2 linked regions of the Geobacillus stearothermophilus ATCC 12980 genome follow. The protein of the gene in region 2 interacts with the protein of the main gene of each other region in a pairwise test. Links are inferred from orthologs where the notes say so. Each region holds a gene or a part of one and is shown on either strand. Other genes may lie near its edges.

Region 1 (4,326 bases), 410 kb from region 2 along the record:
CTTGGACGAGCCGACCGTTGGCCTAGACTTATTGGCGCGTGAAGAAGTGCTTTCCTTGATCGAACAGGTCGTGTCCCGTCCGTGCCATGTATTATACGTCACCCACTATATTGAAGAGATTGTGGGATCGATCACCCATGTGCTGCTCTTGCAAGACGGGCGCATTGCCGCCGCTGGGCGAAAAGAGGATGTGCTGACCGATGAGCGGCTTTCAGCGGCGTTTCGCCTCCATATGCGCGTTCATTGGGAGAACGGGCGGCCGTGGGCGTCTGTGCGCCGCTGAGCCGGCCGATTCCTCCACCGCTAGGAGGTTGGTGATTTAGTACAAAATAATGGTAGCTCCACCTGTTTCTCAATTTTCAACCCGCATAGCGCCATCAACGCATAGAGGATGTCCGCCAAGCAGCGTGACATCCTCTTTTGTGGCTCGACGTTTCAAAACGCCCGGTCAACGGGCGGAAAATCGATATCGTCCGCTTGTTGGCGGCCGTCAGCGGGCGTGATTTCAATGACCGGCGGCCGTCCGTTTTCAAAGCCGCGGGCGATATCGCGAATCGGACTCATTTCATCGGGAACGCCGATTCCCGGGGTATAGCGCGGCAGGTTGGAAGCGGCGCTGCGTTCTTCCCAAGGTTCTCTCATGAACCAACACCTCCATATTCTCAGTATGGCCATTGATGGATGCCGTACAAATGGAAATCAAATCCTTTCCCGCCAATTTCTTTTGTGGAGCCCTGTCATCTGTTGTAGGCATACTATGGATGACAATATGGGCAACAGGAGGGAAGGAACTCAATGCAATTTGGGAAAGATGCGATCGAAGCGATTTGGCGCCGCCAGTGCGGAGCGTGGGAGTGGAGCGATGTGGCATGTGTCCAATCATTTTTGGTGGAATGTTTACAACATAACCTTGATCCGCAAGACGGGCTCAATTGGATCATTGAGCACCGCACCCAGCTTTCTGACGCCGATGCAGTGGTGGACGCGGCACTCCGTTGGGTGAATGAACATACGTCCACTGGCTCCCCGGTGTCAGGAATCGGGGCGGAACAACAAGAGTGAGGCGGCGAACAGGAAAGGGCGGAACAAAGGATGGTATGGGTCATCAAAACAAAACACGAAAATGACCAAGGGGAGACGGTCGGGCTGGAGCTCGAGAGCGAAGATGGGTGGCTTGACGCCAACGTTCGCTGGGACGGATGCATGGAAATTCACTTGTACTTGGTGACGGAGGAAGGCCGCGAACTGAGCGATACGCTCCATACGTGCGATTTGCAGGGGCTGATCGAGCGGTTGCAGTCATTGGATTCCGTGTGTCGATCGTTCTTTTTCTAAATTTCAAGACAGGGGAGATGATGAAGGCCGAACCACCAGTAGCGCCGCTGACCTTATCGATGGATAAACGAGGAGCCAAAACTGCGGCTCCTCTTTTTTCCTTAACAGCATGGTGTTGAAACAGCCCCCTTTCCAAATGGGGAAAAGGGGTGGCTGGTCGGGGAACGGTGCGATCAAACGTCAAAGCGCCCCTGCTTGATTCCGGATGGGTTCTGCGAGCAACTGATCCACGTCGTCGATCAACTCGTCAACATGGTCATACGGCGCATCCAGCTGCAGCATTTTCCGCAAGATCCGACGAGCGTTTGGCGATAAATCGAGCTCTTCTTCCCAGCTTTTTTCCTCGTCACTTGTCGGTTCATAGGCAGAATACAATAAAAACAAGGTGAAGTGTCCAAGGGCATAGAAATCGCTTCGTGGATGCGGTTCGCGCCGCAGCCGTTTCTCAAGCGGGTCGTCATCGCGGAAATCCACCGGTTCGCCGATGCGGCAGGCCAAGCCGAAATCGATGATCGCCGCCGTTCCATCGCGCCAAATGATGTTCGAGATGCGCAAATCGCGGTGGACGATGCCGAAAGCATGGACGTGCCGGACGACCTCAAGCACCTTCTTTAACAATCGAAACGCCTCTTGTTCCGTGTACTTGGCTTCCAGCTTGAAAATCTGGTCTTCCACCGTTTCTCCGTCGATATACTCCATCACGAGATGCGGCTGTCCGCGCTCCACAAACCGATCATACAGCCTCGGAATTTGCGGGTGGCGCAGGTGGGCGAGCACGTCAGCTTCGCGTTGAAGCAAGCGGCGGCCGTCTTCGCCTTTTGTCCGCCGCGCTTGTTTGATGACGACAAGACGGCCTGTCAGGTGATCGCGCCCTTTGTAGGCGATGCCGTAGCTTCCCATCCCAAGCTCTTCGATGATTTCATAGCGGCCCAAAAGCACCTTCCCGCCCCGATGCGGCCGATCAACCCAGCGGGAAACGAACGGATGGCGTTCAAAAAACCGTTTCATCAGCTGCCGAAAAAGCTTGAGAAGAAGCTGCCGCTATGATGTTTCTTTTTGTAGTGATGATGCCCGTACTGGGACGGGTAGTGGTGCGAATGATACGTCGGGTTGTAATAATGGTGGTCGCTGCTGCTGTAATGTTTATGGTAGTGCGACGGATGATGGGGATGGCCGAAAAGGGATTTTAGCCATTTTTTCAACATCGTGATCGCTCCTTTGTGATAGATTTATCTATATATACGAGGCAATGAGAGGGAGGTTTCAGATTCAAAGATGAAAAAGAAACCGCCAGGGGCATTAGCCCCTAGCGCGGTGCGGCAACCTCATTCCTTTTTTTCGTTCAACGCCTGCTTGAGCAGCTCCCCTAAACTCGTGCCAAACGATTCGTTGGCCGGGCTGTATTTTTTCAGCAGCGCCCGTTCGCTGCCTTTGGCGGCAATGCGTTTGGTCTCGTCCGCTTTTTCGACAATATTGCACGGGCGGCATTGGAAATAAAGTCCTGCTTTTCCTTCATGCATTTCCATACGCCGGTGGCATTGCGGGCAACGGCGGTTCGACAGTTTCGGATCGCGCCGACGGCGGTAGCGGCATTGTAAGTTCGAGCAGACAAGCATCCGTCCGTCTTTCGTTTTCCGCTCTTTTAAAAGCGCGCCGCATTCTGGACACGTCAGATTCGTGAGGTTTGGCGCTTTGTATACCTGCTCGCTTTGCTTAATTTCGGCAACGAGCTGCTGCGTTTGCCGGCGGATGTTGGCCAAAAATTGTTGTGGATTTCCTTTCCCGCGGGCGATCGCCTCCAGCTCCCGCTCCCAGCGGGCGGTCAATTCCGGCGATTTCAGCTCTTCATTGACGAGCTCAATCAGCTGTTTCCCTTTTTTCGTCGGATAAAACCGTCCGTCTTTTCGCTCGACCACTTCGGTTTCAACCAGCCGTTCGATGATGTCCGCTCTTGTCGCCGGCGTGCCGAGCCCGTATTTCTCCATTTGCGCGAGCAAGTCAGCTTCCGAATAACGGGCAGGCGGTTCCGTGAACGATTGTTCCAGCTCAAGTTGCACTGATGGGAGCGTCTGGCCTTCCGCGAGATGCAGCAACGTTGGTTGGGCCTTGTTGTCTTCTTTGCTGAGAACGGCTTGAAATCCGGCGTTGACAACCGCCGTCTCCTTGGCGACAAACGTTTCGCCGCCGATGTCAAAGACGGCTGTCGTCGTTTCGGATTCATGCGGCGGGTAGAAAAGCGCCAAAAAACGGCGGGCGATGAGATCATACAGCTTGCGCTCATCAGTGGACAGCCTGCTAAGGTCGAGCCGCTCATCCGTTGGAACGATGGCGTGATGATCGGTCACTTTGTCATCGTTAAATACCCGCTTGGCTGCTTTGGCTTTGCCTTTGGCGAGAAGCGGAGCGATGACGTCCTCATAACCGGATTTCATCGCCAACAACCGCTCGGTCATCGTCGCTTCCATATCGCTTGGCAAATAACGCGAATCGGTGCGCGGGTACGTGACAAGCTTGTGTTGTTCGTACAGTCGCTGCAACACCGAGAGCGTCTTTTTCGCCGAAAAGCCAAACCGCTTGTTTGCGTCCCGCTGCAGTTCGGTCAAGTCATACGGCAACGGGGCGGACTCGCTTTTTCGTTTCCGTTTGATCGATGTGACGCGCGCCGGCTGGCCTTTGAGACGAGTCATCAGCCGGTTGGCCTCGTCTTGGTCAAACAGACGATGTCCGCCATGCCGCTCCCATACGGCTGTGATGGACCCGATCTTGGCCCGAATTGTCCAATATGGCACGGGAACGAACGATTGGATCTCGCGTTCGCGCTCGATGATCATCGCAAGCGTCGGCGTCTGCACCCGCCCGGCTGAGAGCGGATCGTTGTATTTGGTCGTCAAGGCGCGCGAGACGTTTAACCCAATCAGCCAGTCGGCTTCCGCGCGGCAGACGGCCGATTGATACAGGCGTTCAAACTGCACCCCGGGCTTGAGTTGGCGG
Region 2 (4,333 bases):
TTTGCTGACGAAGGCATGCAAATCAATTTCGCCATTTCGCTGCATGCACCGACGAACGAGCTACGGACGAAGCTGATGCCGATTAATAAGGCGTATCCGCTGCCGAAGCTCATGGAGGCGGTCCGATACTACATTGAAAAAACTGGACGGCGCGTGACGTTCGAGTACGGATTGTTCGGCGGAGTGAATGACCAACTTGAGCATGCCGAGCAGCTGGCCGAGCTGCTTAAAGGGCTGAAATGCCATGTAAATTTGATTCCGGTCAACTATGTGCCGGAGCGAAATTATGTGCGCACGCCGCGCAACCAAATTTTTGCCTTTGAACGGGCGCTGAAAAAACATGGAATCAACGTCACCATTCGCCGCGAACACGGACACGACATCGATGCCGCCTGCGGACAGCTTCGCGCGAAGGAGCGGAAAGAAGAGACGAGGTGAATCGGATGCGAGCCGTTTTCCGAACTGATATCGGCCAAATTCGCGAGCATAACGAAGACAACGGCGGTGTATTTGTCAACGAAAGCGGCCAATATTTCGCGGTTGTCGCCGATGGAATGGGCGGTCACCGCGCCGGCGATGTGGCGAGCGCGATGGCGGTGGCGCACTTGCAAGAGCAATGGGAGCAAGCGCCGTGCGTTTCCTCGCCGGCTGAGGCGGAGCAGTGGCTGAAAGTGCAGATCGCAGCCGCCAATGAGCGGCTGTTTCGCTACGCCCTCTCCCATCCGGAATGCCAAGGGATGGGAACGACGGTCGTCGGCGCCATTTGCGCTGGGCCGTTTGCCACCATCGCGCATATCGGCGACAGCCGCTGCTACTTATTGAACCAAAACGGAATTCAACAGTTGACCGATGACCATTCTCTTGTCAATGAGCTGGTCAAAAGCGGGCAAATTTCCAAAGAGGACGCCGAACACCATCCACGCAAAAACGTGCTTTTGCGGGCGCTTGGCACCGAACCGGCCGTGAAGGTCGATATCAAAACCGTTTCCATCGATGACGGCGATATGCTCCTGCTATGCTCGGACGGATTGTCAAATAAAGTGCCCGAGGCAGACATCGTGCAAATTTTGACCGGTGCCGGCGCGCTTGAAGAAAAAGCGCAGGCGCTCATCGAATTGGCGAACGGGCGGGGCGGAGAAGACAACATTTCGCTTGCAGTCGTTGATTTTTCAGTGGAACGTGAAGGTGGGTGATCGGCGTGCTTATCGGAAAGCGATTGAACGACCGCTACAAAATCATCAGCCTGATCGGCGGCGGCGGCATGGCGAATGTCTATTTGGCCCGCGACATCATTTTGGAGCGCGATGTCGCCGTGAAAGTGCTCCGCCTTGATTTTGCCAACGACGACCGGTTTATTAAACGGTTCCGCCGCGAAGCGCAGGCGGCGACGAGCTTAAATCATGAGCATATTGTGCCGATTTACGACGTCGGCGAGGAAGAAGGCCTTTATTATATCGTGATGGAGTATGTGCGCGGTTCGACGCTGAAACAGTACATTCAGCAGCATGCCCCGCTTCCGGTCGAGCGGGCGCTTTGCATCATGGACCAACTGACGTCGGCCATCGCCCATGCCCATGAGAACGGTATTATCCACCGCGACATTAAACCGCAAAACATTTTGCTTGATGAGCACGGCAACGTGAAAGTGACCGACTTCGGCATCGCGGTGGCGATGAGCGGAACGACGATTACACAGACGAACTCGGTGCTCGGTTCGGTTCATTATTTGTCGCCGGAGCAGGCGCGCGGCGGCATTGCCACTGAAAAGTCGGACATTTATTCGCTTGGCATCGTCATGTTTGAGCTTGTCACCGGCCGGCTGCCGTTTTCCGGCGAATCGGCCGTTTCGATCGTGCTGAAGCATTTGCAGGCGGAAACGCCGTCGCCCAAGGCGTGGAATCCCGACATTCCGCAAAGCGTCGAAAATATTATTTTAAAAGCGACGGCGAAAGACCCGTTTTACCGCTATGAATCGGCGCGCGCCATGAACGAGGACATCCGGACGGCGCTGGACCCGAGGCGGCGCAACGAGGCCAAATTCACGATCCCGGATGACGGCGATGAAGCGACGAAGGCCATCCCGATCATAAAACATCCGGAAAGCGCCGCGCTTGAGCCGGAGACGCTTGTCTATGAGGAAAAGGCGAACGAGCCGGCCAAAGCGGATGACGAGCCAAAGGCGAAGCCGAAACGGAAGCGGGTCTGGATCGCCTGGCTTGCCGCCGTCATCCTATTGCTTGGAGCGGCCGGCGTGAGCGCGCTCACATGGATTCCGGACGTGTTCTTTCCAAAGGAAGTGACGGTGCCGGATGTCGTCAATAAAGACTATGACGAAGCTGTTGAACAGTTGTCGGCGCTCGGCTTGGAAATCAAAGACACGATCGATGTCGAAGATGATGCAATAGAAGAAGGAAAAGTCGTGCGCACCGACCCGGAAGCCGGAATGACGGTGAAGCAAGGGGCCGGCATTGTCATCTATAAGAGCGCCGGCAAAAAGAAAATCGAGTTTCCAAGCTTTATCGGCGACGATATTTCGGCCGCCGAGGAGGAGCTGCGCGCGGAAGGGTTCACTCGCATTACGCGCAACGGCCGCCATAGCGATAAGCCGGAAGGGACGATTTTGGATCAATATCCGTACGCCGGCGATGAAGTCGTGCCGAGCGAAACGGAAGTGATGTTCACGGTCAGCCTCGGTCCGGAAACCGTAACGCTCAAAGACTTGAGCGGCTATACGGAAAAAAGTGTGCGCGACTACGGCGAAGACCAAGGGCTGCGCATTGAAGTGAAGTACGAGTATTCCGATGAAGTGCCGAAAGGGCTTGTCATCTCGCAAACTCCGGCAGCCAATGAGCAGGTGGAAAAAGGCAAGACTGTTACGGTCGTCATTTCCCGCGGCCCGGAGCCGAAGCCATCCAAAACGGTCATCAAAGAAATCGTCATCCCATACGAGCCGGCGGAAAACGGACAGGTGGTGGAAGCCCAGCTTTACATTCAAGATGCGAACCATAACATGACAACGCCATATAAAACGTACCGGCTGACAGGGCCGGCCACGGAGATCGTAGAGTTTGAAATTCCATACGGGGAGACGGCGTATTATCGCGTTATTGTCAACAATGTTGTCAAAGACGAAGGATCGATTCCATATCCAGAACACGGCGGAAAAAAGGAGTGAGGCTATGGCAGAAGGGCAAATCATCAAAGCGTTGAGCGGATTTTATTACGTGCTCTCGGAAGGGAATGTGTTTCAGTGCCGCGGGCGCGGTGTGTTTCGCAAGCAAAAAGTGACGCCGCTTGTCGGCGACCGCGTCGTCTTTACGGCGACAAGTGAGACGGAAGGCTACATTTTGGACATTCGCGAGCGGCAAAATGAACTGGTGCGGCCGCCGATCGCCAACGTCGAGCAGGCGATTTTAGTTTTTTCTGCCGTAAGCCCGGACTTTAGCGCCAAGCTGTTGGACCGCTTTCTCGTCTTAATCGAATCGAAGGAAATTGCGCCGATTATCGTCATTAGCAAAATGGATTTGCTCGATGGCGAGGCGAAAGACGCGATCGCCCGTTATGCAGGTGATTACCGGCGCATTGGCTATGAGGTGATTGAGACGTCGACCGTGACAAAAGACGGCCTCGATAAGCTGGCGGCGCACCTGCGCGGCCGCGTCTCGGTCGTTGCCGGACAGTCCGGCGTCGGCAAGTCATCGCTGTTAAATGCGCTTCGCCCGGATTTGCGGCTGAAAACCGGCGATATTTCCACCCATTTAGGGCGCGGCAAACATACGACCCGCCACGTCGAGCTGCTGGAGGTGGCCGGCGGGCTCGTCGCCGACACACCGGGGTTTAGCGCCCTCGAGTTCGACGATATTGAACTTGACGAGCTGCCGCGCTATTTTCCGGAATTCCGGGAATACGGAGAAGGGTGCAAGTTCCGCGGCTGCCTTCATGTGGCCGAACCGAAATGTGCGGTCCGCGAGGCGGCTGAGGCTGGGGACATTCCGCCGTACCGCTACGACCATTATTTAAGTTTTGTTGCGGAAATGAAAGAACGAAAGCCGAGGTATTGAACGATGATTCGAATTGCGCCATCGATTTTGTCAGCTGATTTTTCCCGTTTGGCCGAGGAAATCCGTTCGGTGGAAGAAGGCGGAGCCGATTGGCTTCATGTCGATGTCATGGACGGACGGTTCGTGCCGAATATCACGATCGGGCCGCCGGTCGTTGCCGCCATTCGCCCGGTGACGAAGCTGCCGCTTGACGTTCATTTAATGATCGCCGACCCTGACCGATACATTCCGGCGTTCGCCAAAGCCGGGGCGGACATCATCTCCGTCCACGC

What was found. Proteins that work in one complex are often made in the same cells at the same time.
Region 1: the proteins of pknB (region 2) and QSJ10_RS07460 interact in binary tests that used the Bacillus subtilis proteins (3 or more experiments, as listed by UniProt). The link is inferred for Geobacillus stearothermophilus ATCC 12980 from one-to-one orthologs.

Annotation. Positions count from the first base shown.
Region 1 is NZ_CP128494.1:1,382,727-1,387,052, forward strand. Bases 430-3,391 are described here. They hold QSJ10_RS07460 (serine/threonine protein kinase), read right to left. Parts: upstream 2,344-3,391; coding sequence 1,516-2,343; downstream 430-1,515. Other genes in these bases: QSJ10_RS07445 (hypothetical protein), read right to left, coding at 436-642; QSJ10_RS07450 (hypothetical protein), read left to right, coding at 796-1,062; QSJ10_RS07455 (hypothetical protein), read left to right, coding at 1,093-1,335; QSJ10_RS07465 (hypothetical protein), read right to left, coding at 2,343-2,540; QSJ10_RS07470 (DNA topoisomerase III), read right to left, coding at 2,661-3,391. Outside these bases: more of QSJ10_RS07470, read right to left, coding at 3,392-4,326.
Region 2 is NZ_CP128494.1:975,974-980,306, forward strand. What follows is about bases 718-3,686. They hold pknB (Stk1 family PASTA domain-containing Ser/Thr kinase), read left to right. Parts: upstream 718-1,198; coding sequence 1,199-3,175; downstream 3,176-3,686. Other genes in these bases: QSJ10_RS05270 (Stp1/IreP family PP2C-type Ser/Thr phosphatase), read left to right, coding at 718-1,193; rsgA (ribosome small subunit-dependent GTPase A), read left to right, coding at 3,180-3,686. In the rest of the region: dual-specificity RNA methyltransferase RlmN, read left to right, coding at 1-438; more of QSJ10_RS05270, read left to right, coding at 444-717; more of rsgA, read left to right, coding at 3,687-4,061; rpe (ribulose-phosphate 3-epimerase), read left to right, coding at 4,065-4,333. UniProt on the Bacillus subtilis protein: Protein kinase that is responsible for triggering spore germination in response to muropeptides, signaling bacteria to exit dormancy.